Regions from separate parts of the Mesorhizobium sp. Cs1321R2N1 genome, predicted to be linked through region 3. Evidence: predicted binding sites of a transcription regulator. Region 3 holds the regulator's gene; each other region holds the start of a gene.
The links. The regulator PhoB, encoded in region 3, activates phosphate uptake and scavenging genes when phosphate is short. The targets are predictions, from matches to a motif close to TGTCATNNANCTGTCAT.

Region 1 (10,098 bases), on a different contig from region 3:
CCCAGGCGCCGGCGGCATTGACGACGATATCGGCCGAGTAGACGCCGGCGCTCGTTTCAACCCGAAAAGCGCTTCCGTCGCGTGATATGGCGCGGACCTCCTCGCCGGTGCGGATGATGCCGCCGCGGGCCTTGAGCGCCGAGGCGCTGGACCCCAGCATCTTGCCGGTGTCGACATCCACCGCGTCCGGCTCATAGACGCCGCCGCAGGTGGTTTCCCTGGCAATGACCGGGACCAGCGCGTGGAGCTCGGCCGCCGATAAGCGGCGCACGCTCGGCACCAGTGCCTGCAATTCATGAGCCAGCCGGTCGATGGCGGTATCGTCACCAGTCCATCCGACGTGCAGCGCGCCGCGCCGATGGGCGACGAAACCGCCCTCGACTATCGCCTGCCGGCTGGCCAGCGTCAGCCCGCGCACCAGGCGGTTGCCATAGGTCTCGGTGAACAAAGCGGCGGAGCGGCCGCTGGCGTGGTAGCCGAGATGCGGTTCGCGCTCGATGACGGTGACATCGGCCCAGTCCGCCACCTCGGCGGCAAGGGAGAGGCCGGCGATGCCGCCGCCGATGACGATGATCTTCGCGGGAGCATTCGACTGCATCCCTCAGTCGTAAAAATAATTTCGTATCCAGTCAATATTTAGCGTATAAGAAAATTGTGGTGTTGTTGATGGCCCGCTCGAGTTCGACTACCTAGGGTGAACCCCGCGGTAGTGACGTGCCGCCGCTTCATGGAGCTGACAATGTCGGAGCAACCGAATCTCGGTGATTGTCTGCGTGCCCTGAGAAAAAGACATGGCTGGACCTTGCAGGAGGTCAGCTCTCTCACCGGCGTCGCGGTGTCGACGCTATCCAAGGTCGAGAACGACCAGATGTCGCTGAGCTACGACAAGCTGTTACAGATCTGCGAAGGGCTCGGTATCCATGTGACGGAGCTGCTCAGCGGCGACCGCAAGCAGCCGGCGGCGCGCACCCGCCGTTCGGTGACCTCGCAGTCCAACACACTGCGCCAGCTGACCCGCAACTACGACTACCGGTATCTCGCCACCGACTTGGTGCGCAAGCGCATGGTGCCGATCCACGCCTATGCGCGCGCCCGCACGCCGGAAGAGTTCGGTCCGCTGACCCGGCATGCCGGCGAGGAGTTCCTGATCGTGCTCAAGGGCGAGATCGAACTGCACACCGACCAATACGCGCCGGTGCGGCTGAAAGCGGGCGAGAGCGTCTACATCGATTCCACCATGGGCCACGCCTATCTCTCGGTGGGCGAGGGCGACGCCGAGATGCTGTGCGTCTGCTCCGGCGACGAGCCCGACATGGAAGGCACGCTGCTCTCCGTGCTGGAGACGGTGGAGGGGTAGGAGGCTGAATGTCAGCGCTGCCCCTCACCTGCCTGCCGGCATCCTCTTCCCGTATAGAGACGGGGAGAGGGGCGCTGTCATCTGTGATTTCGCCAATCATCAGCGTTGCAGGAGTCGAGCCGCGTTGCAGCCAGCTTCTTTTCTCCCTGTCACTATGCGGGGAGAAATGCCCGGCAGGGCAACGAGGGGGCAGCGCCACCGGCTCTCGTTTTTCTGCAGGTCCATTCTGTCTTTCTGGTTCGAACTGGCCGACGAAACCAGCTATATGACTCGCTGAAAACTCCCGCCAACTCGATGAGGAAAACCCAATGAATTCAGAAAAAACAGCTGTCATCGTGGCCGGTGGCAGCGGCATGGGCGCGGCGGCGGCAAAGCGCCTGGCGGCGGATGGGTTCAAGGTGGCGATCCTGTCCTCGTCCGGCAAGGGCGAGGCGCTGGCCAAGGAGCTTGGCGGGCTCGGCGTCACCGGCTCCAACCAGTCGAACGACGACCTGCAGCGTCTCGCCGACCTGACGTTGGAGCGCTATGGCCGCATCGACGTGCTGGTCAACAGCGGCGGCCATGGGCCGCGCGCGCCGATCCTGGAGATCACGGATGAGCAGTGGCACACCGGCATGGACGTCTACCTGATGAACGTCATCCGGCCGGTGCGTATCGTGGCGCCGCAGATGGTCAAGCAGAAGGGCGGCGCCATCATCAACATCTCGACGGCCTGGGTGGCCGAGCCGAGCGCGATGTTCCCGACCTCGGCCGTGTTCCGCGCCGGCCTTGCGGCCTACACCAAGATTTTCGCCAACACCTATGCATCAGACAATGTGCGCATGAACAATGTGCTGCCCGGCTGGATCGACAGCCTGCCCACCACCGAAGAGCGCCGCGACAACGTGCCGATGCAGCGCTACGGGACGAGCGAGGAGATCGCCGCGACCATTGCTTTTTTGGCTTCGGAAGGGGCCGGGTATATTACCGGGCAGAGTATCCGCGTGGATGGGGGCGTGATCAGGGCGCTTTGAGGGATTTGGTCCGATTTCTTGGAGACGCCGGCGGGCCAGCGCCCCCCTCTGCCCTGCCGGGCATCTCCCCCTCAAGGGGGGAGATTGGCAGCTTTGGCGCCGGTTCTTTTCCTCAACACCGAAAATTAGCGAAAGCCATGGTGACATCCGATCTCCCCCCTCGAGGGGGAGATGTCCGGCAGGACAGAGGGGGGCGCTGGCCCGCCGGCGTTCCGTTTTGGGTGCCATGCTCGTCCCGACGCTTCAGTGGCCCGCCACCTGATCCGCATCCGTCAGCGTCCGCAGAAACGCCACGATGTCGTCGATCTCGGTGTCGTCGAGCGCCGGCTTGTCGCCGGGTTTTTTGCCGTTGAAGGGTGGGTCCTGGTTGAGATTTCCCCAGTAAGCCTTTGGCAGATCGTCATATTGTCTCACCATGCCGTCTGCATTCCTGGGATACCAGTGGCCGGGGTCGGTGTCGCGGCTGGCGTAGAAGGCGACGGCCTCGCGCAGCACGTGGAAGTAGCCGTTGTGGAAGAAGCTCTTGCGCAGCGCGACATTGCGCAGCGTCGGTGTCTTGAACAGGCCGCAATAGCCGGTGCGGCCGTGGAAATCGGTGCGCAGCGGGCCGCACAGGCCGAGATCGGCATAGGCGGGGTCGGCGTTGGCCGGGATGGCCGGATTGCGCGGCACGGCGATGGCGATCAAGCCGAAATCGGTGAATTGCGGCGGCTCGCCGTCATTGGCGGGTTCGCTGAGGTGGCAGGAGGCGCAATTGCCTTTCGCCTCGTCCTCGAACAGGGCGCGGCCGCGCCGTTCCTGCGCCGACAGCGTCGCCTTGCCGGCGAGGAAGGCGTCGTAGCGGCTGGAATAGGGATAGAAATCGGCGGCGCTCTGCTCGAACGTGCCGAGCGCCTCGGCGGCGGCGTCGAAGGCGTCGCCCGGGCGGTCGAAGACATCGTTGCCGAAGGTTGCCTTGAACTCGTCGGCATAGGCCGATCTACGCAGGGCGGCGGTGAAAGCCCCCGCATCCTTGTTGGCCATCTCGAAGGGCGAGAGCAGGGGAATTTTCGCCTGATCCGTGCCGTGGTCGGCGCGGCCATCCCAGGTCAGGCCGCCGGTCGGACCGTTGTCGACGCTCTCGTCGCCTTCGTCGTCGGAATCGTAGAAATGCTCGGTGAAGGCGGGAGCGGCCTGGAGATAGCGCAGCGAGGGCACCGCGCGCACGCCGGGCAGGTCGAGATGCGGCCCGCCCATCTCGACCGGAGCTGCCGAGGCCGGACCGAAAGCATGGCGCGGATCATGGCAGGACGAGCAGGCCTGCCTGCCCGAGGCCGACAGCGCCGGGTCGAAGAACATTTTTCGCCCCAAGGCGGTAAGCGCCTCGGCACGTGCGAAAGCTTGCGCGCGCGATAGCGGACCGGGATGGACGCCATCCGCCGTATTCGCGGGCGCGGCACAGCCAAATGTCGAGATCGCGGCAATCGCGATCATCAGGCTTTTCCATCGTCTTCTGGTCATGGAGCATGGTCCGCTTTGGCCGGGAAATAGGAATGGAGTGCAACGGATTGATGACCGGCCCCAGTGCTCACGAAACCGTGTTCGCCGCGGCGGCGGATGTCACAAAGGTGACAAGGCATCCGCGTTAGCTGCCCCTATGGTTTCCGCGCCCTCTAGCCACAGTCAAGCCACGAGGTCTTCCCGATGACGAGGCTCAAGCTCCTCACTTCCTTCTGCCTGGCCGGTTCGGCCCTGCTTCCCCTCGCGGCCAATGCCGCCCCTCCGGGCTTCGACAAGATCGACACCGTCGTTGTCATCTATGCCGAAAACCGCAGCTTCGATAATCTCTATGGCGGTTTCCCCGGCGCCAATGGGCTGGCCAATGTCTCGGCCGACCAGGCGCGGCAGCTTGACCGCGACGGCAAGCCGCTCACCGAGCTGCCGCCGACCTGGGGCGGGCTGACCGGAAAGGGCGTCACGCCCGTGGTGACGGAGGCTGAGACCGCGCATCTGGCCAACGCCGCCTTCGCCATTGACGATCCCAAGGGCTTCAACGAAGGCACCAACGTCATCACCCATGATCTGTGGCACCGCTTCTACCAGGAGCAGATGCAGATCGACGGCGGCAAGAACGACAAATTCGTCGCCTGGGCCGATTCCGGCGGCCTTGTCATGGGCCATTATGACGGCTCTATCCTGCCGATGTGGCAGGTCGCGAAGAAGTATGTGCTGGCCGACAATTTCTTCCAGGGCGCCTTCGGCGGCTCCTTCCTCAACCATTTCCAGCTCGCCTGCGCCTGTACGCCGGTCTACCCCCACGCCGACACCAGTCCGATCAAGGGCCAGATCGCCGTGGTCGAAGCCGATGGCACAACCTTGAAGGTCGCCGACAATTCGCCGGCCTCGGCACTGGGCGGCGTACCGAAATTCGTCAATGACGGCGCCATCACGCCCGACTTCCATGCCGTCAACACCATGCAGCCGCCCTATCAGCCGAGCGCCAACAAGCCGGCCGAGGGCGGCGACAAGGCGCTGGCCGACCCGGCCGCGCCCACCACGCTGCCGCCGCAGCACGACATCACCATCGGCGATCTGCTGTCGCTGAAGGGGGTGAACTGGGCCTGGTATGCCGGCGCCTGGCAGGCAACGCTCGACGGTAAGAACGCGACGCCGGTGCCGAACTTCCAGTTCCACCACCAGCCCTTCAACTATTTTGCCGCCTACGCGCCCGGTACCGCCGCGCGCACAGAGCATCTGAGGGACGGCGGCCTGGATGGCGCCGAGTTCATCAAGGCGATCGATGACGGCAAGCTACCGCAGGTCGCCTTCTACAAGCCGCAAGGCAATCTCAACGAGCACGGCGGCTATGCCGACGTGGCTAGCGGCGACCGGCATCTGGCCGATCTCGTTTCGCATCTGGAGAAGAGCCCGCAATGGGGCCACATGCTGGTGGTCGTCACCTATGACGAGAATGGCGGCTTCTGGGATCATGTCGCGCCGCCCCGGGCCGACCGCTGGGGCCCGGGCAACCGCATCCCGGCCTTCATCGTCTCGCCCTATGCCAGGATGGGCACGGTCGACCACACGCAATACGACACGACGTCGATCCTGCGCTTCATCACCGCGCGCTACGACCTGCCGGTGCTGACCGGCATCGTTGCCCGCGACAAGGCGCTGGCCGCCAATGGCGAGCCGCCAATGGGGGATCTGAGCGCGGCACTGGACCTCAGCCGGTAGACCCGACCCGAACCGCGGATATGCCGCCGCGCCGCGGGGCGCGGTGGCCTTCTCAGCCGCCATTCACCAGGGCAAGAATGAGCTTCTGCAGATTGCCGCCCTGGCCGAGTTCGATGCGGTCGAAATCGCGGCTTGCCTGGCGCTGCGCCTGCGAGAGCGCGGACAGGCGCTTGGTCATCTCGATCCGGATCTTGCTGCATTTTGGGTCGTCGGGAACGGTCAGGCCGACTGTCGCCGCCTCGATCTTGCGCGCCATGTCGACAATGGTCGCGCCGTGCACCTTTTCGTGGGCGCTGACGCCGGCGAGGAAAACCTCCCAGTTCTTCTGGATGGCGGAGGACAGCGGCGATGAGGGGCTGGGCAAGGTATAGGTGATGATGAGCTTGGGCTTCGCCGAAACCAGCACGCAGGCTCCGGCATGCGCCTGATAATCCCTGGTCCAGGTCAGCTTGAAATTGGTGTGGGCGATGGCGCGGGCAATGCCGGCATTCGGCCCGTTCTGGCCGATCGACCGGTAGAGCTCCAGCCCGGACTGGCCTGAAATGGCGTAGGTCTCGACCTTCTCGACCGGCTTCCATTCGGCCTGCGCGGCGAGCGGCGAGGCCACCAGGGCGGCTGTCACAAGACACAGGCGAATACAAGCTCTCAACACCAAGGCGCCCTGCACATGCAATGCCATTCAAAGGCTTTTCCTATATGCTGCCGGCGGGTGCTGCAAATGCCCGAAGGGGGAAGTCATGAAAAGATATGTCGTTGCCGCCGGAGCCTTGGCGGCATTGCTTGGCGCGCAGCCGGCCTTTGCCGCGTCCTGCGGCTGGAGCGCGAAGATGGAAGAAGACGAGGGCGGCAGCGTGCTGACGGCTTCCGTCTGCGGCGGGCCGAAAGGCGACGCGCATCTGATGCTGACCTGCTTCGACAATCCGGTTCTGAGCTACGACCTGGGTGCCAGCGGCCCGCAGCTGGAACTGGGCATCAGCGGTTCGTTCGACTTCAAGGCCGATGGCAAGACGGTGACCAAGACGCTGCAACTGGAGGAAATGTACAATTATTTCGTGGTCGATCTCGCCAAGGCCGATCCGCTGCTCGACCTGCTGCGCTCGAAGGGGGACGTGTCGGTCAGCGCGGCCAAATATGGCGCTATCAGCTTTCCGCTGAAGGGATCGAGCGCGGCCATCGGCAAGGTGCTGGCGCGGTGCGGCAAGGCCAAGCCCGCGGGGGATGGGGATTGATTGGTGGTGCTGTGCGGCAGCTGTGGCAGCTATCCATATTGTCGTCATCCTGACATCTGAACGTCAGCCCGCCACTATCCCATCACATCCAACTTCGCGAGCGATGATGCCTCTTCCTTCTCCCCTTGTGGGAGAAGGTGGATCGGCGCGTAGCGCCGAGACGGATGAGGGGTGCCGAAAGAAATAATCCGTTGATAATTCAGCGTAATGTGGTGTCGCGAGAAGCATGTTGCCAAGCTGGAACACCCCTCATCCGACCTCGCTTCGCGAGGCCACCTTCCCCCACAAGGGGGGAAGGGGGAGCTGAACCTTGCCGCCGGGGACGGCTGGCCGTATCTCATCCGCTATGGCCAACATCCAATTCCGCAAGGCACACGCCTCCGACCTGCCAGCCATCGTCGCCATGCTCGCCGACGATCCGCTGGGGGCGACCCGCGAGGATGCCTCGTTGCCGTTGGCGCAAGGCTATCTCGATGCCTTCAACGCCATCGACGCCGATCCCAACCAGTTGCTTGCCGTGGCTGTGGATGGGGCCAAGGTGATCGGCACCTTGCAGATCACCTTCCTTGCCGGGCTCTCGCGCAAGGGTGCTTGGCGGGGGCAGATCGAGGCGGTTCGCGTTGCCAGCGGCAGGCGCTCCGACGGGATGGGCAAGAAGATGTTCGAATGGGCGATCGACGAATGCCGGGCACGCGGCTGCGGCCTTGTCCAACTCACCACCGACAAGGGCAGGGCGGACGCCCACCGCTTCTATGAAGGCTTGGGCTTCACCGCCAGCCATATTGGTTACAAGAAGAGCCTTTAGCGGACGCGCGCACGCTGTCGCCGGTTCCGGCTTGGCGGCGGCTGGCGTATAGCGGAAGCCTTTCAGGCACTATTCAAATCGCCCGGCAAACCAGATATAGGTCAGTCAGGTTGACCTATATAAGAAAACGCCGGGGAGGCATGTCTTGACCCTTTTGAACCTGTTGGCTTCGCGCTCGTCGCGTATGAAGGCGTCGGAAATCCGCGAGTTGCTGAAGCTGCTCGACCAGCCCGACATCATTTCGTTCGCCGGCGGCATTCCCGATCCGTCGCTGTTTCCGTCCGACGCCATCCGCGATGCCTATGGCGATGTGCTGGGCGGCGCGGAAGCCGGGGCGGCCCTGCAGTACCAGGTTTCGGAAGGCTATCTGCCGCTGCGGCGCTGGCTTGCCGGGCAGATGGGCAAGCTCGGCATTGCCTGCGACGAGGCCAACATCTTCATCACCTCCGGCTCCCAGCAGGCGCTGGATTATCTCGGCAAGCTGTTCCTGTCGCCGGGCGATACCGCGCTGGTGACATGGCCGACCTATCTCGGCGCGCTGCAGGCCTTCAACGCCTACGAGCCGCGCTACGACCGGCTGCGGCCCGAAGGCGGCAACATGACGCCGGCGGCCTACCATACCGCTGCCGCCGCCAATGACGGGCGGGTGAAATTCGCCTATCTGGTGCCCGACTTCGCCAACCCGACCGGCGCCACGCTGGACCGAAAGCAGCGCGAGGCCGTGCTCGACCTTGCCGGCGAGCTCGACATCGCCGTCATCGAGGACGCCGCCTATCGGGCGCTGCGCTATGACGGCGAAGGTGTGCCGCCGATCCTGGCGCTCGACTGCGCGCGCTCCGGCGGCATAGACAAGGCGCGCACGCTCTATTGCGGCTCGTTTTCGAAAATCCTGTCGCCGGGCATGCGCGTCGGCTGGGTCTGCGCGCCGCGCCACGTGGTCGAAAAACTGGTGCTGATGAAGCAGGCTTCGGACCTGCACAGCCCGTCGGTCAACCAGATGGTGATGCACCGCGTCGCCGAATCCGTGTTCGACAGCCAGGTGGAAAAACTCATCGGCGCCTATCGCGAGCGCCGCGACGGCCTGCTTGGCGCGCTGGAAGTCAATATGCCGGAGGGCGTGAGCTGGAGCCGCCCGGAAGGCGGCATGTTCGTCTGGGTGACGCTGCCGGAAGGCACCGATGCCACGGAACTCCTGGCGCGGTCGGTGAAGGAGGCGCGCGTCGCTTTCGTGCCCGGCAATGCCTTCTACGCCGACGGCACCGGCCGCAACACGCTGCGGCTGTCGTTCACGCTGGCCGACCGTCGCGCGGTGAGCGAGGGCATTCCACGGTTGGCGGCGCTGCTCAAGGGTTAGCCAAGCTTACGCCGGCACGTTCACCAGTTGCTTGAGCTTCGCGAGCCTGGCGCGGGCGAGCTTGCGCATCGGCTTTTGGAATTCCTCTTGGCCGGTTTCGACGACGAAGACCAATGTCTTGAAGTCCAGCATGAACTCGTCGATGGCCGCGCCGTCTTTTCGGACCTGTCCTTGAACCGGCGCAGCAATGCGTTCGCTTCCTCGATGTCGTCGGCGCCGGCGCTGTCGACCAGCGCTTCAAACCTCTGAAAACAATCCAATCGCCATCCTCCCGCCGCGCCACCAAACTTCCGGTCAGCCGAAAAGTTCCGTCGGGTCCAAAAAATTGTCGCTGGTTGTCAGCAGATGCACGCGCTCCGCGTTGACGCCTTGCCGCCGGCGCCTAAATTCGAGGCCTTGCGAGGAGGAGCTTTCCTTGCGAGGAGGAGCTTTCATGGAACTGCATCGCGGCCGGCTCATCGACCACCTCCAGCTCGTGGTCCGGGATCTCCCCGCCAGCCGGCGTTTCTACGAGGCGCTCTTCCAGGTGCTCGGTATACCGATCGGCGGCACCGGCGAGGACTATTTCTGGGCGGACGAATTGTTCATCTCCAGCGTCGACAGCCGGGCCGCACAGGGAAAGCTGACCGGCCGCCATCATCTGGCTTTCCATGCCAGGGATCACGCCATGGTCGATGCCTTCTACAAGGCCGGGCTCGAGGCCGGGGGCACGGACAACGGGGCGCCCGGCGAGCGGCCCTATCATCCCGGCTATTATGCCGCCTTCCTGCTCGACCCGGACGGCAACAACATCGAGGCCGTCCACCACGGCCCGGCCAACCGGAGTGCCGCTTCCGTGAAGATCACGTTCTAGGGTGTATTGATATTCAGGTGAGGTCGGCCTGCAAATGCCGGCTTCCTGCGCTTCCGATGCTCACGTACCCAAACGTACGCTCCGCTCCGGTTCTCGGAATCCACCATTTTCGGCTCGGCCTGACCTGAATCTCAACACATCCTAGGCCGTGACCGCTCGCGGGTTGCCGCACCAGGCGAGGCCGGGTGATTCCCATCCCGCATTCCTGGTATTTTGGAAATCGAATGCGGGGCCGGCGAATCGGATCGGATCCCTTGATCTGGGCGGCACT
Region 2 (10,098 bases), on a different contig from region 3:
CGGCGCCCGTATGACGGCGCTCAGGGCCGCGACCAAATCATTGCTCGATACTCTCGAATCGACAAAATCGCCGACGCGCCAGGTCCGTGCCTCACTGGTGCCATTCGTCACGGCCGTCAACGTCAACGGCGACGGGTTCGACCCGTCCTGGATCGATATGGACGGCAAATCCTCGACCAACGGCATAAATTTCCCCGTCATCGACGGCAAACGCCCGAACCACATGGCGCTGTTCAAGCAGCTCAAGGACACCGGATGGGCCGAGCCCGGATGGAACGACACGGGATGGAAGGGCTGCGTGGAGGCGCGGCCCGGCGCCTACAACATTTCCGACACGCCGCCCGACCCGACCAAGCCCGACACGCTGTTCGTTCCCTATTTTGCGCCGGATGATCCCGGAGATGCGCAGATGCCGTCCAGCACCTATGGCAATGAGGCAAAATACTACAACAATTCTTATCTCGCCGACACCGGCGACACGGTCAAGCTGGACAAACAAAAAGGCAACAACCGGCTCGGCATCGACTTCAGCGGCCTCGGCAGCGATCCCGACAAAGCCACCAAGGAAAAAGTCGCCAAATATGTGGCGCCAGAAAAGGAACTTATCACCGAGACAGGAACTTCCGTCACCGTTGGCCCGAACCGTTCCTGCCCGACCCCTGTCGTTCCCTTGACCGAAGATTTCGACAAGCTGCGCCAGGCGGCAAGCCAGATGACCGAGTGGAACGGCTCGGGCACCAATGTGTCGGAGGGCCTGTCGTGGGGCATGCGTGTGCTGTCGCCCGCTCCGCCTTATACCGACGGGGCGCCGTGGAAGACGCCTGGCATCAGCAAGATCGTGCTGTTGCTCACCGACGGTGAGAATGTCGTCTATGGTGCGAGCGAACAGCCGACGAAATCCGACTACACATCCTATGGCTATCTGGCGGGTGGCCGCTTCGGGTCGGATAACCAGGCGACGGCGGCCCGCAATGTCGACGGCTGGACCAAGAGCGTCTGCACGCAGTTGAAGAACGAGGGGGTGCAAATCTACACCCTGGTGCTGCAATCCGACACGCCCGCCAACCGCACGCTTTACAGCGCCTGCGCTTCCGACCCGAGCAACTATTATGCCGTCAATGACCCGACCAAACTGCCGGACGTGTTCCTGCAGATCGCCAACAAGTTCTCGAAGCTGCAATTGACGAATTGAACCCATGGCCCGAAAGCATCGGGCCTGAGCCGACCGGTCGGCTCAACTGGTATGGGAGACAACCTTGTCGACCGTTTCAGGGAAGAAGTCGGGTGCCGCGAGGCGTTTGCCGAACATCATGTCGTATTGCAACAGACGGAAATCGCGGATCGCCGGGTCGATCTCCTTCTGTCGCGCCCAGTCGGACGTGGCCTCGCCCGTCGGCGTCAGCAACAAATTGCGGTCGACGACACGATAGCGCTGCCGCATGTCGCCCAGGAAACCGGTGTAGTAGGGGTGGGTGATGCCCGCGGCGGTGAGGATATGATAGGGCAGGAAGGCAGGGCTCACCGTCCCCAGATTCTCGACCGGGCCCGAGCGGTTCGACCAGATGATCAGCGGTGTCGCGTGGTGTTCGAGAGCCGCCTCCGGCGTCGGTTCCTTGCGTGGCGCGACATTGTCCTTCAGGAAGCCGGTCTCGACATAGACCGGTCCGAGCGGCGGCAGGTGGTCACCGAAAAAGGCGACAATCGTTGGCCGCTCGCGCGTCTTGGCCCATTCGATCAGCCGCTCGAGGCCGCGGTCCGCGTCGGCTGAACCCTCGGCGTAGGAGATCAGCGAGTCACGCGCCCACTGGCTGATCGGGGCTTGCACCGAGTGGGTCGGGTTCGAATAGCGGTTCGGTTCATACGGGCCATGGTTCTGCAGGCTGACGGCGAAGAAGAAGACCGGGTCGTCGCTGGCGTCGGCTTCGCGGATGATCTCGTCGGTCATCGCGGCGTCGGATGCCAGCGGTCCGCGCTTTTCCATGGGCGGCAGCGTCTCTTCCGATTTGAAGTCGTTGAAGCCGAAATCGGCATAGACCGCGCCGCGATTCCAGAACCAGTTTGTGCCTGGATGGATGGCGCGTGCCCTATAGCCTTCGCTCTTCAGGAAGGTCGCCATCGACGGCGTCGGGGTGCGTACATATTGCTGGTAGGGGATGCTGCCGGCCGGCAGGAAGGCGTTCGAGAACCCGGTCAGCGCTTCGAATTCGATGTTGGCGGTCATGCCGCCGAATTCGGGCGAGAACATCGAGCCCGAACGGAGCGCCCGCACATTGGGGATCGGATCCGGGGTGATGGTGACGCCGGGCAGCTTGGTTGAATCCCAGAAGGATTCGCTCATGACGACGATGATGTCGGGCTTCTCGGTAGGCACCGAGGCCGTCACATTGGTTCGGTCAATGGCCGCAATTGCCTTGTCGGAATAGCCTGGTGGTGCCGAGACATGCGCCATCGGCACGTTGAGTGCGAAGGCGAGCGCAAAGCCGTTGGAGGCGTAGTTTTCCTTCTGGTCCCACATGATGGGGATGATCTGCAGCCGGTCCCGCGTCCACGAGAAAGTGGCGTAGTCCATGATCGAGACGAAGAAGGCGAGCAGCGGCACCGCCAGCGTCAGCCGGGCAAGGCGGCCCTTGTGGCTGAGGGCTGGAACCTTGCGGCGCCAAAGCCGCCAGCCGTAGACGAGCAGGGACAGGCCCGCGACGATGCCCGCGACCATGGCGAGCGCGGTCATAGGCCGCTCGCGCACCAGCAGCGGCAGCAGGGCGAAGATCTGGCGGGCATAGAGAAAATCCGTGGGGTAGAGCGGATCGCCGAGATAATGCGATTTCTGGTGGCCGACAAAGGCCAGCGACAGGGTCAGCGGCGCCACGATCATCAGGCTCTGATGACTGCGCCCGAGCACCGCGTCGAGACCGATCAGGACCAGCGCGAACACGACGATGGTTGTCCAGCCCGGCTTGAACGGCTGCAGGAAGAAGGAAACGGTGCCGGCAACATCGCCGCGCACGATCAGTTCGATGGCGAACACCAGCACTGCCGAGATCGCCAGGCTGATCAGCCCGTAACGGACGACCGGCCATCGCCGGCCCGGCAGATAGCCGGTGGACGGATCGTCTTCCAGGAACTGCGGCGCGGCGTTGCCGGCACGTTTGAAGCTCTTTGCCACTTTAACTTCCCACCCCAAGACAATCCACGTCATTCGATTGTCATATAATTGTCACGCAAAGCTAGCGCCTATGGCGGAAATAAGAAGAGCCAGCAAACGATTCGTGAGCGGTTTTCATCAGGTGTGATCGTCGCAAAGCCCTTTGGGAACAGGCGCTCGGCGCATGGTTCGGGTTCGGCTCCGGGTTGAACCGGGCTTGACTTGGCGGCCTGCCTTGCGTCACAGGCAGGGAAAATTCGTAGTATCAGTCAAGCAAAACAAGTCTGGGGAGCCCCCGCATGGCCGTCGCATTCACCTTTCCAGGACAAGGAAGCCAGGCTGTCGGCATGGGCAAGGATCTCGCCGATGCCTTTCCCGAGGCGCGCAGGATCTTCCAGGAAGTCGATGACGCGCTCGGCGAAAACCTGTCGAAGCTGATCTGGGAAGGTCCCGAAGAAACCCTGACGCTGACGGCCAATGCGCAGCCGGCCCTCATGGCGGTATCGCTGGCGGCGATCAGGGCGCTGGAAGCGCGCGGTTTCTCGCTGAAGGATAAGGTCGCCTATGTCGCCGGCCATTCGCTGGGCGAATATTCGGCACTCGCCGCCGCCGGCTTCGTTTCCGTTGCCGATGCCGCCCGTCTGCTGCGCATTCGCGGCAACGCCATGCAGGCGGCGGTGCCGGCCGGCGAGGGCGCCATGGCGGCGATCATCGGGTTGGAGCAGGCCGATGTCGAAGCTGCCTGTGCCGAGGCCGCCCTGGGCGCTGGCAAGGCCGCCGCCTGCCAGGTGGCGAACGACAATGGCGGCGGCCAGCTGGTCATATCAGGCACGAGAGCCGCGGTGGAACTGGCGGCGAGACTGTGCACGGAAAAGGGTGCCAAACGGGCCCTGATGCTGCAGGTTTCGGCGCCTTTCCATTCCGCGCTGATGACACCGGCGGCCGAGATCATGCGCGAGGCGCTGTCGAGCGTCGCGAGGGCCGCGCCGGTCGTGCCCATCGTCTCCAACGTCACCGTCACTCCGACCAGTGACCCCGATGAGATCGCACGGCGTCTGGTCGAACAGGTGGTTGCCCGCGTGCGCTGGCGCGAAACGGTGGAATGGTTCGGAGCCAACGGCGTCTCCACGCTTTACGAGATCGGCGCCGGCAAGGTGCTTTCGGGCCTGGCGCGGCGCATCAACCGCGACATCGCCACCGCCTCTGTAGGTTCCGCGGCCGAGGTCGAGGCGGCATTGGCGGCGCTTGCATAAAACGCCATTTGATACCATCCCTATACGGGATGCCCTCTTCTCAACCTGGAGACAAAAATGTTCGAATTGACCGGCCGCAAGGCGCTTGTCACCGGCGCATCGGGGGGCATCGGCGAGGCGATCGCCAGGGTGTTGCATGCGCAGGGCGCGATCGTCGGCCTGCACGGCACGCGCCTCGAGAAACTGGAAACGCTGGCCTCCGAACTGGGCGACCGGGTCAAGCTGTTCCCGGCCAACCTGTCGAACCGCGACGAGGTCAAGGCACTCGGCCAGAAGGCGGAGGCCGATCTCGAGGGCGTCGACATTCTGGTCAACAATGCCGGCATCACCAAGGACGGCCTGTTCGTGCGCATGTCGGACGCCGACTGGGATACGGTGCTGGAGGTTAACCTCACCGCCGTTTTCAGGCTGACCCGTGAACTGACCCACCCGATGATGCGCCGCCGCCATGGCCGCATCATCAACATCACTTCGGTGGTCGGCGTGACCGGCAATCCCGGCCAGGCGAATTACTGTGCCTCCAAGGCCGGTATGATCGGGTTATCGAAGTCGCTGGCGCAGGAAATCGCCACCCGCAACATCACCGTCAACTGCGTCGCTCCGGGCTTCATCGAATCGGCGATGACCGACAAGCTCAACGACAAGCAGAAAGAGGCGATCATGGCGGCGATCCCCACGAAGCGCATGGGCACCAGTGCCGAAGTGGCGTCCGCCGTTGCCTATCTGGCTTCGAACGAGGCCGCCTACGTAACCGGGCAGACCATTCATGTGAATGGCGGTATGGCGATGATCTGAGCGAGGATCTGAGCGAGGTCCGCGGTAACATCGCCGCGCTGTGAAAACCCACCATTTCGGCTTGGACCTTGGCTATTTTTCGTGTAATGCGGCCCGCAACCCGGCGGTTCGGGCAAAAACCGGTCCGTGGCCGTTGCGTTTCCGGCAGGACCATCTTTCAGCTTGATTAGCGGCATTCCGCCCGCTAACGAAGACAGACAAACAAAAGACGAGGATGCCCAAATGAGTGACACCGCAGAGCGCGTCAAGAAGATCGTCATCGAACACCTTGGCGTCGATGCCGACAAAGTGACGGAGCAGGCGAGCTTCATCGATGATCTGGGCGCTGACAGCCTCGACACGGTCGAACTGGTCATGGCGTTCGAAGAAGAATTCGGCGTCGAGATCCCCGATGACGCAGCCGAGACCATTCTGACCGTCGGCGATGCGGTGAAGTACATCGACAAGGCTTCGGCCTGACGCTTTCGGCAGTCATCACCGGGGAGGACCTGCGATGAGGCGTGTCGTCGTCACGGGCCTTGGCCTGGTTTCACCGTTCGGTATGGGCTTCGAGCACGGCTGGAAGGAACTGCTGACCGGCCGCAGCGCTGCCAAGCGCGTCACCGAGTTCGAGGTGGACGATCTTGCCTGCAAGATCGCCCACGTCATTCCGCGTGGCGACGGCTCCAACGGCACGCTCAATCCCGAAGCCATTCTTGAGCCGAAGGAACTTCGCAAGATCGGCGACTTCATCCTGTACGGGATCGCGGCCGCCGATGAAGCGCTGAAGGATTCCGGCTGGCAGCCTTCCACCGAGGAGGAGCGTTGCGCCACCGGTGTGCTGATCGGCTCCGGCATCGGCGGTCTTGAGGGCATCGCCGAGAACGCGATCATCCTCAAGGAACGCGGGCCGCGCCGCATCAGCCCGTTCTTCATTCCCGGAAATATCATCAATCTCGTGTCGGGCCAGGTTTCGATCCGGCACGGATTGAAAGGCCCCAACCACGCTGTGGTCACCGCTTGCTCGACCGGCGCGCACGCCATCGGCGACGCCGCCCGGCTGATCATCTTCGGCGATGCCGACATCATGCTGGCCGGTGGCGCCGAATCGCCGGTGACCCGGCTTTCGCTCGCCGGCTTCGCCGCCTGCCGGGCACTCTCGACCGAGCGCAACGATAGCCCGCAAACGGCCTCGCGGCCTTACGACCGCGACCGCGACGGCTTCGTCATGGGCGAAGGCGCCGGTGTCGTCGTGCTGGAAGAGCTCGAGCATGCCAAGGCGCGTGGCGCGAAGATCTACGCCGAGGTGACCGGCTACGGCCTGACCGGCGACGCCTATCACATCACCGCACCGGCAGAAGATGGCGACGGGGCCTTCCGTTGCATGACGGCGGCGCTGAACCGGGCAAAGCTTACGCCAGCCGATGTCGACTACATCAATGCGCACGGCACCTCGACCATGGCCGATACGATCGAACTCGGCGCTGTCGAGCGGTTGGTCGGCAATGCGGCGTCCAAGATTTCAATGTCGTCGACCAAGTCGTCGATCGGCCATTTGCTGGGAGCAGCCGGCGCGGCCGAAGCGATCTTTTCGATCCTCGCCATCCGCGACAATATCGCACCGGCGACCATCAACCTCGACAATCCCGAACGCGAAACCGCGATCGACCTGGTGCCGAACAAGCCACGCCCTCGCCAGATCGACGTAGCCCTGTCCAATTCCTTCGGCTTCGGCGGCACCAACGCCTCGCTCGTCTTCCAGCGGTATAATGGCTGACGGTCCGGTTGCCGGGCAATGCTTTGGCGTGCCGTCAATTTTGCCATATTCGCCCCTACTCTGCCGCAGGGGATTCGTTGAGAGATCGAACGGTAGGGCGAAATGAACACAAATCCGTCAGGCAACGGAGAATTCGGGCAAAGGCCGGCGAATACCGGGCCGATCGTGCCGAAGACGGCCAGCGAGGCGCTGCGGCCGGAAGCCGGAACGCCGCCGCCGAAACGCTCGCGCGCTTCGCGCAGCCAGGTCGTCGTGTTCATGAACTTCGTCATCTCCTCGGTGATGCTGATGGTTCTGGCGGCGGGCGTGGCCCTCTATTTCGGCAAGCAGGAGTTTACCGAGCCCGGCCCTGCCGCCAATGGCGACACTTTCCTCGTCAAGCCCAACAGTGGCGTCCAGGATATCGCCGACCAGCTTGAGCGCCGCGGACTGATCAGCGACGCCCGCGTATTCCGCCTCGGCGTGCGTGCCTTCGGCAACGATTCGGCACTCAAGGCCGGAGAATACGAGATCAAGCCCAGGGCATCCATGCGCGACATCATGGAACTCCTGAAGAGCGGCAAGTCGGTGATGTACTCGCTGACTATTCCCGAAGGGCTGACGGTCGAGCAGGCCTTGCAGCGCATCGCCGACGAACCCGCCCTAAGCGGCGATATGCCGGCGAAGACGCCCCCCGAGGGCAGCCTTGCCACCGACACGCTGCGCTTCACGCGTGGCGCAACGCGTCAGCAGATGGTCGAAAAGCTGCTCGCCGATCAGAAGAAACTGGTCGATGAGGTGTGGCAGCGGCGCGCGCCGGATCTGCCGCTGGCCAACGTCGAGGACTTTGTCACCCTGGCCTCGATCGTCGAGAAGGAAACCGGCAAGGGCGATGAACGCTCACGGGTGGCTGCTGTCTTCCTGAACCGGTTGGCCAAGGGCATGCGCCTGCAGTCCGATCCGACCATCATCTATGGTCTGTTTGGCGGCAAGGGCAAGCCGGTGGACCGCCCGATCTACCAGTCCGACATCCAGAAGCAGACGCCTTACAACACCTATGTGATCAGCGGCCTGCCGCCGACGCCTATCGCCAATCCAGGCCGCGCGGCCCTCGAGGCCGTGGCCAATCCGTCGAAGACCGACGACCTCTATTTCGTCGCCGACGGCACGGGCGGTCACGTCTTTGCGTCGACCCTGAACGAGCACAATGAAAACGTCGCCCGCTATCGCGCGCTGCAGAAGAAGCAGGCCGATGAAGCAGCCAAGGCCGCCGCTGCCGCCGGTACCAGCGGCAGTGCCGACAAGCCTGCTGCCGACAACCCTGCTTCCGACAAGCCTGCTGACGACAGCGACGGCACCGGTGGTGACAACGGCGATGCCGGCGGTGATGCGGGCGCGGTCCAGTAAGGTGAAGAAAGGCCTGGAAGGCGGCGGCCTGACATTTGAAGGAACGCCGGGCGTCCGATTTCGACGCATTCGCGGTGTGGTCATTTTAAGCCGCGCTTGCCCCTCCGGAAAACCGTTTCGGGGTAAGGCGCCAGGGGTGTACAGGGCGACATGAATTTGCAGAGCATGACCGGTTTTGCGCGCGTCGTCGCCGAGCATGACGGCACCGCGATTGCCTGGGAAGTCAAATCCGTCAATGGCAAGAGCGTCGAGGTTCGCCTGCGGCTGCCTCAGGGATTCGAGCGGCTGGAGCCTGTGGTCAGGCAAACGCTGCAGAAGCGTTTCGCCCGCGGCAATTTCCAGGCGACGCTGACCATCGGCCGCGCCGCCAGCGCGCAGACGCAACCTGTCGTCAACGAGGCGTTTTTGAAAGATCTCGCCGGTCTGGCCAAGCGGCTGCAGGAACAGTTCGGCGTTGCGCCCGCGACGGCTGACGGATTGCTGTCGCTGCGTGGCGTGCTCGACGTTGCCGAAACCATCGAAACCGAAGAAGTGCGGGCCGCGCTCGATACCTCCATCATGGCCGCGCTGGACGTGGCGCTGAACGGCCTGGAACAGGCCAGGCAAGGCGAGGGCGCCGCGCTGGCCGTGCTTTTGTCCGGCCATATCGACACCATCGAGACACTGACGCTGCGCGCGGAAGCCGACCCGTCACGCGATACGGCGGCGATCCGCGAACGCATTGCCGAGCAGGTCCGGCTGCTGATGGACGCATCCGCCAATCTGGATGCAAGCCGGCTGCACATGGAGGCGGCGTTCCTTGCCACCAAGGCCGATATTCGCGAAGAGATCGACCGGCTGAAAACGCATGTCGCGTCTGGCCGGGCCTTGCTCGAGGGCGGCGGCGCCGTCGGCCGCAAGCTCGATTTTCTGGCACAGGAATTTAACCGCGAATCGAATACGCTGTGTTCGAAGTCGAATGCCGCCGCCGTCACCGCGATCGGGCTCGAACTGAAGGCGGTCGTCGACCAGTTTCGTGAACAGGTCCAGAATCTGGAGTAGCCGATGGTCGCCAAGGAACCGATGGTTCCCAGGGATATGGGGTCCCGGATCCGCCGCCGGGGGCTGATGCTCGTCCTGTCGTCGCCATCGGGTGCCGGCAAGTCGACGATCGCGCGCAATCTTCTGGAGAGCGACTCCAGCCTTGAACTGTCGGTCTCGGTCACCACGAGGCCACGCCGCGGTTCGGAAATCGAGGGCGTTCATTACCATTTCCGCACGTTGCGCGAATTCGAGCGATTGCGCGATTCCGACGCGCTCCTCGAATGGGCGGAAGTGCACGGCAATTGCTATGCGACACCGCGCGAGCCGGCCGAACTGGCGCTGGCGCAGGGCCGCGACATGCTGTTCGACATCGACTGGCAGGGCGCCCAGCAGCTCAAGGAGAAGATGCGTGCCGACATCGTCTCGATCTTCATCCTGCCTCCGTCGATGAAGGAATTGAAGGCGCGGCTGAAGCGGCGCGCCGAGGACCAGGAAGCGGTGATCGAGACGCGGCTGAAGAACGCCCGCAACGAGATCGAGCACTGGAAGGAATATGACTTCGTCATCGTCAATGACGATCTCGACCGTGCCTTCGCCGAGGTTCGCGGCATCGTCGTGGCCGAGCGGCTGCGGCGCGACCGCCGGCCCGGTCTCTTCGATTTCGTGTCGGGATTGTTGGACGAAAAGACCGTGTGACTGGCGTCAGGGCGCCATGCCCTCGACCAGGATCAGATGTCGGCTGA
Region 3 (10,098 bases):
GAGCCCCTGCGCCGTCAGCGCCGCGACGACGCCGCCGGCGGTGCCGTCATTGGCCGCGACCACGGCGTCGACCTTATTGTCGTTGGCGGTGAGGAACTGCTCCATGTTCTTCTGGGCGTTGGCGGGCAGCCAGCCGTCCGTATAGGCTTCGCCGACATTCTTGATCTTGCCGCTGTCGATGGCTTCCTTCAGCACTTCCATCGAGCCCGAGAACAGGAAGTCGGCATTCGGATCGGCACCCGAGCCCTTGATGAAGACGTAATTGCCTTCAGGCTTCACCTTGAACACCTCGCGGGCCTGCATGCGGCCGACTTCCTTGTTGTCGAAGGTCAGGTAGAAGACGTCCTTGTTCTCGATCAGGCGGTCATAGCCGACGACCGGAATGCCCTCGTCGAGCGCCTTCTGCACCGCCGGGCCGATGGCCGAAGCATCCTGCGCCAGGATGATCAGCGAATTGGCGCCCTGCGAAATCAGGCTTTCGACATCGGTCAGCTGCTTGCCGGGATTGGACTGCGCATCGGCGGAAATGTACTTGTCGCCCGCGGCCTCGATCGCCTTCTTCATGGCGGCCTCGTCGGTCTTCCAGCGCTCTTCCTGGAAATTCGACCACGAAACGCCGATGACCTTGTCCTTCGCCTGCGCCACCGACGCCAGCGTCAGCGACATGGCGACACCCGCCAGGATGGCGACTGTGAATCTCGTCATGATATATCCTCCCTGCGCCGCGTATGGCGCGACCAAACTGGCCCGAAGGCCGGCACAAAGGCTCCATTTTTTCGAGCCTCGAAAAAACACTGGTCCATCGTCGGAACACTGTCAACATCGATTCTGATGGATTTTGAGGTGCCGTGTACCTTTTTTCGGGTCCCGCAATAAATAAATGACAGCTCCTGCCGCTTCTGCCAGTATTCGACCCGTTGCCGGAGATGTTCGAAGGGGTGTCAAGAACCGCGGCGACGGGAGGATGTGGTAAACATGTCGGTCGGAATCCGCCACGACGATCTGCGCCGGCGCAACCGCGCCATGGTGATTGCAGCCGTGCGTCAGGGTGGTCAGCCCTCGCGCACCGAGATCGCCGCCACCACCGGCCTCAGCCACTCGACCATATCGGCGATATCAGCCGACCTGATCGGCGAGGGTATCCTGACCGAAGGCAAGCCGAACGAGGCCGGCTCATTGAAACGCGGCCGGCCGCAGGTTGGCCTTGGCCTCAACCCCGAGGCCGCGGCTGTGATGACCGTGGTGCTGTCGCTGAATTTCCTGTCCGTCGCCGTCATCGATTATGCCGGCCAGGTGGTCGCCGAGGAACAGCGCCGGCTGGACACGCTGACCATGTCGCGCGAGGCGCTGATCGGCGAATGCACGGCAATAGTGCGGCGGCGCCTCGAGGACCCCGATCTCGACGTCCGCAGTATTGCCCGCATCGCGCTGGCGATCCAGGGCATCACTGACACCGAGGCGCGTGCGATGCTGTGGTCGCCGATCACGCCGCAGACGGACATTCCCTTCGCCGACATACTTGAAGCCGAGTTCGGCATCCCCGCCACCATGGAGAACGACTGCAACATGATGGCGGTGGCGCTGCGCTGGCGCGACCCCGAACGCTACCGCGACGACTTCATCGCCATCCTGCTCTCGCACGGCATCGGCATGGGCCTGGTGCTGAAGGGCGAGCTGTTCACCGGCACGCATTCATCGGGAGGCGAGTTCGGCCACATGATCCATCGCCCGGGAGGCGCGCTCTGCCGCTGCGGGCGGCGCGGCTGCGTCGAGGCCTATGCCGGCAACTACGCCATCTGGCGCAACGCCAGGCAGCTTGGCGAGGACGCCGAACCGGTCGCAGATGTCAGCGATGCGCAGATGCGGACACTCGCCGCGACGGCAAGGGAGAAAGACGGACCGGAGCGCGAAGCCTATCGCAAGGCCGGCGAGGCGCTGGGCTATGGACTGGGCAGCCTGTTCGCGCTGATCGATCCCGCACCCGTCGCCATGGTCGGCGTCAGCGCCGCCGCCTTCGACCTGATCGAGCCGGCCTTGCGCGAGGCCATCGCCCAGACCGCCGGCGGCCAGCATTCGGAATCGATTTCCTTCGACACCGAGCCGAACGAGCTGCCGCTCATCCGCGAAGGTTGCGCTATGCGCGCATTGACCTTCGTGGACCAGGAGATTTTCGCGCCGGGCGTGCTGGCGAAGCCCGGCGTTCCGGGCAAGAATGTAGCCTGATTTCAGTCTTCGCGGATCGCGTAGCCAGCGCCGCGAATGGTGCGGATCACGTCCGGCATACGGCCATTGTTAACCGCCTTGCGCAGCCGGCCGACATGCACGTCCACGGTGCGTTCATCGATATAGATCGTCTCGCCCCAGACATTGTCGAGCAACTGGCTGCGCGAGAACACGCGGCCGGGATGGCGCATCATGAATTCCAGCAGGCGAAACTCGGTCGGCCCGAGCCGGATCTCGCTCTTCTTGCGATAGACCCGGTGCGATTCCCGGTCGAGCACGATGTCGCCGACCTTGAGCACGCTGGACAGCACTTCCGGCTTGGCGCGGCGCAGCAGCGCCTTGACCCGGGCCATGAATTCCGGTGTCGAGAACGGCTTGACCAGATAGTCGTCGGCACCGGTCGAGAGGCCGCGCACGCGGTCGCTCTCCTCGCCGCGCGCCGTCAGCATGATGATCGGCAGCCTCTCGGTCTCGGGCCGCATTCGCAGGCGCCGACAGAGTTCGATGCCGGAAACCGCCGGCACCATCCAGTCGAGCACCAGGAGGTCGGGCACGTTCTCCTGGAGGCGGATCTCGGCTTCGTCGCCGCGTGTCACCACCTCGACCTGGTAGCCTTCCGATTCCAGATTGTAGCGGAGGAGCACGCCGAGCGGCTCCTCGTCCTCCACCACCATGATGCGTGGCGCGATCATCGATTGATCATCCCTGCCGTCAAGCCGCCGGCACCGACATCGCCGTCTCGTCCTGCTTCGGACGGTTGGCGGGCAGTTGCGTGCCGGTCAGCACATAATATGCATTCTCGGCAATGTTGGTCACGTGGTCGCCGATGCGTTCGAGATTCTTGGCGCAGAACAAAAGATGCGTGCAAGCCGTGATGTTGCGCGGGTCTTCCATCATGTAGGTCAGGAGTTCGCGGAACACCGATGTGTATTTGACATCGATGCGTTCGTCGTCATTCCTGAGCTTGGCGAGTGCGGCGGCATCGCCGGCCGCATATTCCTCGACCACGCCCTGCACCTGGATCAGCACCAGCTGCGCCATGGAGTCGATCGAATGCGACAGGTCGCGTGGCGTGGCGGAGAGGCCGACGGAGCCGACGCGCTTGGCAATGTTCTTGGCAAGGTCGCCGATGCGCTCGAGATCGCCCGCCATCCGGATCGAGCCGACGACATGACGCAGATCGTCGGCCATCGGCTGACGCTTGGCGATGAGGGTGATGGCTCGGTCGTCGAGCTCGCGCTGGCGCGCGTCCATGATGGCGTCGTCGGAGACGACGCGCTGTGCCAGCGCGTTGTCGGAATTCAGCAGCGCCTTGGTGGCGCCGCCGACCATCGTGCCGGCGAGATCGCCCATGTCGCTGATCAGCCTGCTGATCTGTCCGAGATCCTCGTCGAAGGCTGCGACTGTATGTTCGGCCATGATCCTGGTCCTCGTATGCGTGATATCAGCCGAAGCGGCCGGTGATGTAGTCCTGCGTGCGCTTCTCGCGAGGCGACGTGAAGATCTTCTCGGTCTTGTCGAATTCGACCAGTTCGCCCAGATACATGAAAGCCGTCTGGCGTGACACGCGCGCCGCCTGCTGCATATTGTGGGTGACGATGACGATCGTGTAGTCGGCCTGCAACTCGTCGATCAGTTCCTCGATCTTGGCGGTCGACAGCGGATCGAGCGCCGAGGCCGGCTCGTCGAGCAGGATGACCTCCGGCTTCACCGCCACGGTGCGGGCGATGCAAAGACGCTGCTGCTGGCCGCCCGACAGGCTGAGGCCGCTGGCGTTCAGCTTGTCCTTGACCTCGGTCCACAATGCGGCGCGCTTCAGCGCCTGCTCGACACGGCCGTCCATCTCGGCCTTGCTGATCTTCTCATAGAGCCTGACACCGAAAGCGATGTTCTCATAGATCGACATCGGGAACGGCGTCGGCTTCTGGAACACCATGCCGATCTTGGTCCGCAGCAGGTTGAGATCCTGCGAACGGTCGAGAACGTTCTGGCCGTCGAGCAGCACCTGGCCCTCGGCGGTCTGCTTGGGGTAGAGTTCGTAGATGCGGTTGAAGACGCGCAGCAGCGTCGACTTTCCGCAACCCGACGGTCCGATGAAGGCCGTCACGCTGCGCTCGGGCAGCGACAACGTGATGTCCTTCAGCGCCTTCGACTGGCCGTAGTAGAAATTGAGGTTCTTGACCTCGATCTTCGCCTTGGCGGCTGCCTCGGTGGCAATCGTCATGTCTGGAGACAACATCTGGCTCATTTGTCCTCTCTGCGTCCGGTCAGGCTGCGCGCAAAGATGCTGAGCGCGAGAACCGTCAATGTGATTATGAGTGCGCCGGTCCAGGCCAGTTGCTGCCATTCCTCATAGGGGCTGAGAGCGAACTGGAAGATGGTGACCGGCAGGCTGGCCATCGGCGCGTTGAGATTGCTCGACCAGAACTGGTTGTTGAGCGCGGTGAAGAGCAGCGGCGCCGTCTCGCCGGAGATGCGGGCGATCGACAGCAATATGCCGGTGACGATGCCGGAAAGTGCTGCACGATAAGCCACTGATTTGATGACCACCCAGCGCGGCGCGCCGATCGCGGTGCCGGCTTCGCGCAAGGCGTTCGGCACCAGGTTGAGCATGTCCTCGGTGGTGCGCACGACCACGGGGATGACCAGGATGGCCAGCGCGACGGCGCCGGCGATCGCCGAGAAATGCCCCATCGGCCGCACCATCAATTCGTAGACAAACAGGCCAATGATGATCGACGGCGCCGATAGCAGAATGTCGTTGATGAAGCGCACCACGGTGGTGAGTTTCGAGAAGCGGCCGTATTCGGCCATGTAGGTGCCGGCCAGAACACCGATTGGCGTGCCGACGATAACGGCGATGACCGTCATCACCACGCTGCCATAGATAGCGTTCAGCAGGCCGCCGGCATCGCCGGGGGGCGGCGTCATCTGCGTAAACACATCAAGGGAGAGCCCGGCTGCGCCTTTGTAGACCAATGCGCCGAGGATCAGTGCCAGCCAGGCAAGCCCGATGCCCGCGGCGGCGACGCACAGCGTCATCATCACCGAGTTTCTGGTCTTGCGGCGGCTGTGAAGCGACGAGGCTGTCGACATCGGTCAGGCTCCGGTGCGGGCGTCGATGCGCATCAGCATGTAGCGTGCGATGGCAAGGATGAGGAAAGTGATGACGAACAGGATCAGGCCAAGCGCTACCAGCGAGGACGTATAGAGGTCGCCGACGGCTTCGGTGAATTCATTGGCGATGGTCGCGGAGATTGTCGTTGCCGGCGCGAACAGCGAGGTCGAGATGCGGTGCGCATTACCGATCACGAAGGTCACCGCCATGGTTTCGCCGAGCGCGCGGCCAAGGCCAAGCATGACGCCGCCCATGATGCCGATGCGGGTGTAAGGGATGACGACGCGACGTGTCACTTCCCAGGTCGTGCAGCCAATGCCGTAGGCGGACTCCTTCAGCACCGGCGGCACCGTGTCGAACACGTCCTTGGTGATCGAGGTGATGAAGGGCAGCACCATGATGGCGAGGATCAGCGACGAGGTCAGCAGGCCGATGCCGTAGGGCGGACCGGCAAACAGGCTGCCAAGACCGGGAACGCCATGGAAAACGCTGATGATGAAGGGCTGCACCGTCGTCTGCAGGAACGGCGCCAGGACGAACAGGCCCCAGATGCCGTAGATGATCGAAGGAATGCCGGCCAGCAGTTCCACCGCCATGCCGATTGGGCGCCGAAGCGGGCGCGGGCAAAGCTCGGTGAGAAAAATGGCAATGCCGATGCCGAGCGGCACGGCGATCAGGATGGCGATGGCCGATGTGACAATGGTGCCATAGATAGGCGCCAGGGCGCCGAATTTCTCCGTCACCGGGTTCCAGCTCTCGCTGGTCAGAAACGAGAAGCCGAAGGTCGACAGTGCCTGCCAGGAACCGGCAAACAACGAGATGGCGACGCCGCCAAGCAACACCAGCACGAGAATGGCGGCGGCGCGGGTCAGCCCATGGAAGATCGAATCTGTTAACGCGAAGCGTCTGACGATGGCGTCGCGCGAGCCCTTAATGGCTGGCAAGGCTTCCTGGACAGCACTCATGTCAAGCTCGGCTCTTTGTGTTGAGAAAAAGGAGCGCCGCGTGAAGCGGCGCTCCTTCGGGTGATGTTACTCGCCAGCGTAGACCGGCTTGCCGCCGGCCTGGATGTCGGCCTTCCACGAAGCCTTGATCAGGTCGACGACGCTGTCGGGGATCGACACGTAGTCGAGCGTCTTGGCGGTTTCTTTGCCGTCCTTGTAGGCCCAGGCAAAGAACTTCAGCGCTTCGCCGGTGGCAGCGGCATCGTCCGGAGCCTTGTGGATCAGCACCCAGGTCGAGGCGGCGATCGGCCAGGTGGCGTCGCCGGGCTCGTTGGTGATGATGACGTTGAAGTTCTTCGCGCCCTTGAAGTCGGCATTCGAAGCGGCGGCGCCGAAGGATTCGAGCGACGGCTCGACAACCTTGCCGGCTGCATTCACCATCTTGGAGTAGGACAGCTTGTTCTGCTTGGCATAGGCATATTCGACGTAGCCGATGCCGCCGTCGGTCTGCTTGACGGTGTTGGCAACGCCTTCGCTGCCCTTGGCGCCGACGCCGGTCGGCCATTCGACGGCCGTGTCCGAACCAACCTTGTCCTTCCAGTCGGGCGACAGTTTCACCAGGTAGTCGGTGAAGTTGAAGGTCGTGCCCGAACCGTCCGAGCGATGCACGACGGCGATCGCGGTCGACGGCAGGGTGAGCGAGGGGTTCAGCGCCTTGATCGCGGCGTCGTCCCAGGTGGTGATGGCGCCGAGATAGATCTGGGCCAGCGTCTTGCCGTCGAGGACGAGTTCGCCCGGCTTGATGCCCGTGAGGTTGACGATCGGCACGATGCCGCCCATCACCATCGGGAACTGCACGAGGCCGTTCTTTTCGAGGTCTGCATCGGACATCGGCTTGTCGGTGGCGCCGAAGGTCACGGTCTTGGCGATGACCTGCTTGATGCCGCCGCCGGAGCCGATCGACTGGTAGTTGAGACCGATGCCGGTGTCCTTCTTGTAGGTGTCGGCCCATTTGGCGAACACCGGATAGATGAAGGTCGAGCCGGCGCCGGAAAGATCAGCTGCCATTGCTGCGGAAAGGGTGAGGGTGGACGCCGCAGCCATTGCAATCGCAACGGCCGCCGAGCGGATGAAATGTCTCATGTGGCCTGCTCCTGTTCGGAAGATGGTCTCTCGGCGCCACTTCTTTCCGGCGCCCGCTGAGGCCAATAGCCTTGGATTATAACAGTCGCATGACAGTTTCATGTCAGCCCGGTAACGCGTCGCCGGCACCGGGAAAAGCACCGGTGTCGGGCGCTGCGCGGCGCGGTCCGAGTTTACCGCCGGAATCAGGGGCTTGAGCCGTTCGACGGGTGGAAGCACCCGGAATTCGACGGGGCTTTCCCAAGTGAAGAAAATCCGGACGGGAGCGCGTTGCTCGCAGCCAGAGCGTGTCATGGCCGGGCCATCGCCAAAAACAGGTCCGTTGGGGTAGAGTGACACTGTTTCTTGCAGGCGGTCGCTGCTCCCGCCCGTAACTGAGAAGAGCGGAATTCGATTTTACTATTGTTCCGGCTGGACACCGTCTTTGATATGGCGCGATCGCGCCATAGTCACTGCACGCGGAAGTAGCGGCAAATCCCCTGGTGATTCCCTCGATTTGCCTCACCGGATCCTAAATCCAGGCGACGCGGGCGCTATCCCGCGTTGCGGTGGACCTGACGGCCGGCGCCGACCCAGCGCTCGACCTTCTCGAGCAGGGCCTTGGGGCTGATCGGCTTGGGCAGATAGTCGTCCATGCCCGCCTCCAGGCAGCGTTCGCGGTCACCCTTGAGCGCATGCGCGGTGACGCCGACGATCGGCACATGCGTACCGGTTTCCTGCTCCAGCAGGCGGATCGCGGCCGTCGCTTCGAGACCGCTCATCTCCGGCATCGAGACATCCATCAGGATCATGCACGGATTGAGCGTGCCGAAGGCGTCGAGTGCCTTGCGGCCATTGCCGACGATCTCGAAACCGTAGCCGGTCTCGCCGAGGATCTGGGTGAAGACCATCTGGTTCACCTCATTGTCCTCGGCCACGAGGATATCGAGCCTGTGCCCGCCCCCGGTGGCAGGCAGCCTGGGACGAACCGGCGGCGGCTGCAACTGCGCGCGCTGCCCGGAAAGCGCCAGAGGCGACCGCGGGGTAATCTCGAGCGCCTCGCTCGCTGGCGGCTGAACGGCCTGGTCGTTGGTGGCGTGGCGATGGCGCTGGATGGTCGCGACCAGGGTCTCCAGGAGCACCGAGGAGCGTGCCGGCTTGATCAACTGCGCGTCGATGCCGAGATCGCGGTAGCTGGTGTTGGCAAGCGACTGGTCGACCGAGGTCAGCATGATGATCGGCGTGTCCGCGAGGCCCTCGGTGTTGCGCACGATGCGCGCCATTTCGGCGCCGCTCATCTCAGGCATCTGATAGTCGAGCACGACACAATCCACCGCCACGCCATAGGCTGCCGCGGCGATCAGCACCTTGAGACCTTCGGCGCCGCTTTCGGCCGCGCAGGAATCGAACGTCCAAGAGGTCATCTGCTCGGTCAGGATGGCGCGGTTGACGGCATTGTCGTCGACGATCAGCACGCGTGCGCCCGTCACGTCCACCGGCGTGATGCGCTGCCCGTTCTGCTGCCCGGCCCCCGGCAGCGTCACCGTGAACCAGAAGGTCGACCCCTTGCCTTCGGCGCTCTCGACGCCGATGTCGCCACCCATCAGGTCGACCAGCCGCGAGGTGATGGCAAGGCCAAGCCCGGTGCCCTCGTGGCGCCTTGTCGACGACGTGTCGACCTGGCTGAATTTCTCGAACACCAGTTTCTGTTTTTCCTCGGGGATGCCGATGCCGGTGTCGGTGACCGAGATCGTCAGCCTGGTTCCCGTCGGAACTCGTTCGCCGCTCACATCGACCAGCACGTGGCCTTCTTCGGTGAACTTCACCGCATTGCCGAGCAGGTTGGTGACGATTTGCCGGATGCGGCCGACATCGCCGATAAACAGGCTTTCGAGCCGCGGCTCGATGCGCACGATGAGCTCGAGGTCCTTTTCCTTGGCCCGCGTAGACACCAGCGTCGCCACGTCCTCGATCGCCTCGGCGAGATTGAAGGGCGCCGGGTCGAGCACCAGCTGGCCGGCATCGATCTTGGAGAAATCCAGGATGTCGTTGATGATGGTCAACAGCGCATTGCCCGATTTGACGATGATGTCGGTGAATGTCTTCTGCTTCGGGTCGAGATTGGATTTGGCCAGCAGTTCAGCCATGCCCAGCACGCCATTCATCGGCGTGCGGATCTCGTGGCTCATATTGGCGAGGAATTCCGACTTGGCGCGATCGGCGAGCACGGCGCGCTGACGCGCTTCGCTGAGCTCCGCCTCACGCTGCTTCAGTTCCGTGATGTCGGTCGTCGAACCGATCAAATAGAGCGAACCGTCGGAGGCGATCATTGCGCCCTTGCGGGCGAACTGATGCCTGACGCTGCCGTCGGGAAGGCGCACCGTCTCCTCAATCTCCTGGGTCTCGCCGGTACGCAGCACGGCGAGATCGCTGGCCACGAAGGCCTCGCCATCCGGCCCGAAGATCTCGACGTCGGTGTTGCCGATCGCCTCCTGCTTGCTGAAGCCGGTGAGGTCGCACCAGCCCTTGTTGACATAGAACTGCCTGAGATCGGAGCGCTTGGCGTAGATCGAGACCGGTACATTGTCGATCAGGCTGCGGAACACCTCGTTCTCGCGCATGCTCTCTTCCAGAGCTTGCTCGCGTGCCTTGACGTCGGTGATGTCGGTGCTGGAGCCGACCAGATGCACC

Region 1: a site for PhoB is predicted at 3,967-3,983, ahead of O7A61_RS24435 (acid phosphatase). Genes of this name have one in related genera too.
Region 2: a site for PhoB is predicted at 3,202-3,218, ahead of O7A61_RS16035 (LTA synthase family protein). Genes of this name have one in related genera too.

What each region holds. Positions count from the first base shown of each region.
Region 1 is NZ_JAPYKP010000123.1:7,735-17,832, reverse strand. Features, by position in the region: partial or broken gene O7A61_RS24455 (NAD(P)/FAD-dependent oxidoreductase) at 1-598, opposite strand, end outside; gene O7A61_RS24450 (helix-turn-helix domain-containing protein) at 740-1,357, shown strand; gene O7A61_RS24445 (SDR family oxidoreductase) at 1,666-2,370, shown strand; gene O7A61_RS24440 (cytochrome-c peroxidase) at 2,614-3,843, opposite strand; gene O7A61_RS24435 (acid phosphatase) at 4,054-5,586, shown strand; gene O7A61_RS24430 (DUF922 domain-containing Zn-dependent protease) at 5,639-6,265, opposite strand; gene O7A61_RS24425 (hypothetical protein) at 6,324-6,815, shown strand; gene O7A61_RS24420 (GNAT family N-acetyltransferase) at 7,162-7,620, shown strand; gene O7A61_RS24415 (aminotransferase-like domain-containing protein) at 7,805-8,974, shown strand; gene O7A61_RS24410 (hypothetical protein) at 8,981-9,106, opposite strand; gene O7A61_RS24405 (VOC family protein) at 9,408-9,827, shown strand.
Region 2 is NZ_JAPYKP010000055.1:1,276-11,373, reverse strand. Features, by position in the region: gene O7A61_RS16040 (pilus assembly protein) at 1-1,192, shown strand, start outside; gene O7A61_RS16035 (LTA synthase family protein) at 1,235-3,196, opposite strand; gene fabD (ACP S-malonyltransferase) at 3,442-4,395, shown strand; gene fabG (3-oxoacyl-[acyl-carrier-protein] reductase) at 4,453-5,190, shown strand; gene O7A61_RS16020 (acyl carrier protein) at 5,413-5,649, shown strand; gene fabF (beta-ketoacyl-ACP synthase II) at 5,684-6,946, shown strand; gene mltG (endolytic transglycosylase MltG) at 7,049-8,332, shown strand; gene O7A61_RS16005 (YicC/YloC family endoribonuclease) at 8,483-9,373, shown strand; gene gmk (guanylate kinase) at 9,395-10,051, shown strand; gene O7A61_RS15995 (DUF1330 domain-containing protein) at 10,058-10,098, opposite strand, start outside.
Region 3 is NZ_JAPYKP010000024.1:48,656-58,753, reverse strand. Features, by position in the region: partial or broken gene O7A61_RS09570 (substrate-binding domain-containing protein) at 1-705, opposite strand; gene O7A61_RS09565 (ROK family protein) at 976-2,223, shown strand; gene phoB (phosphate regulon transcriptional regulator PhoB) at 2,226-2,915, opposite strand; gene phoU (phosphate signaling complex protein PhoU) at 2,935-3,642, opposite strand; gene pstB (phosphate ABC transporter ATP-binding protein PstB) at 3,668-4,471, opposite strand; gene pstA (phosphate ABC transporter permease PstA) at 4,468-5,319, opposite strand; gene pstC (phosphate ABC transporter permease subunit PstC) at 5,323-6,306, opposite strand; gene pstS (phosphate ABC transporter substrate-binding protein PstS) at 6,373-7,428, opposite strand; gene O7A61_RS09530 (PAS domain-containing protein) at 7,962-10,098, opposite strand, start outside.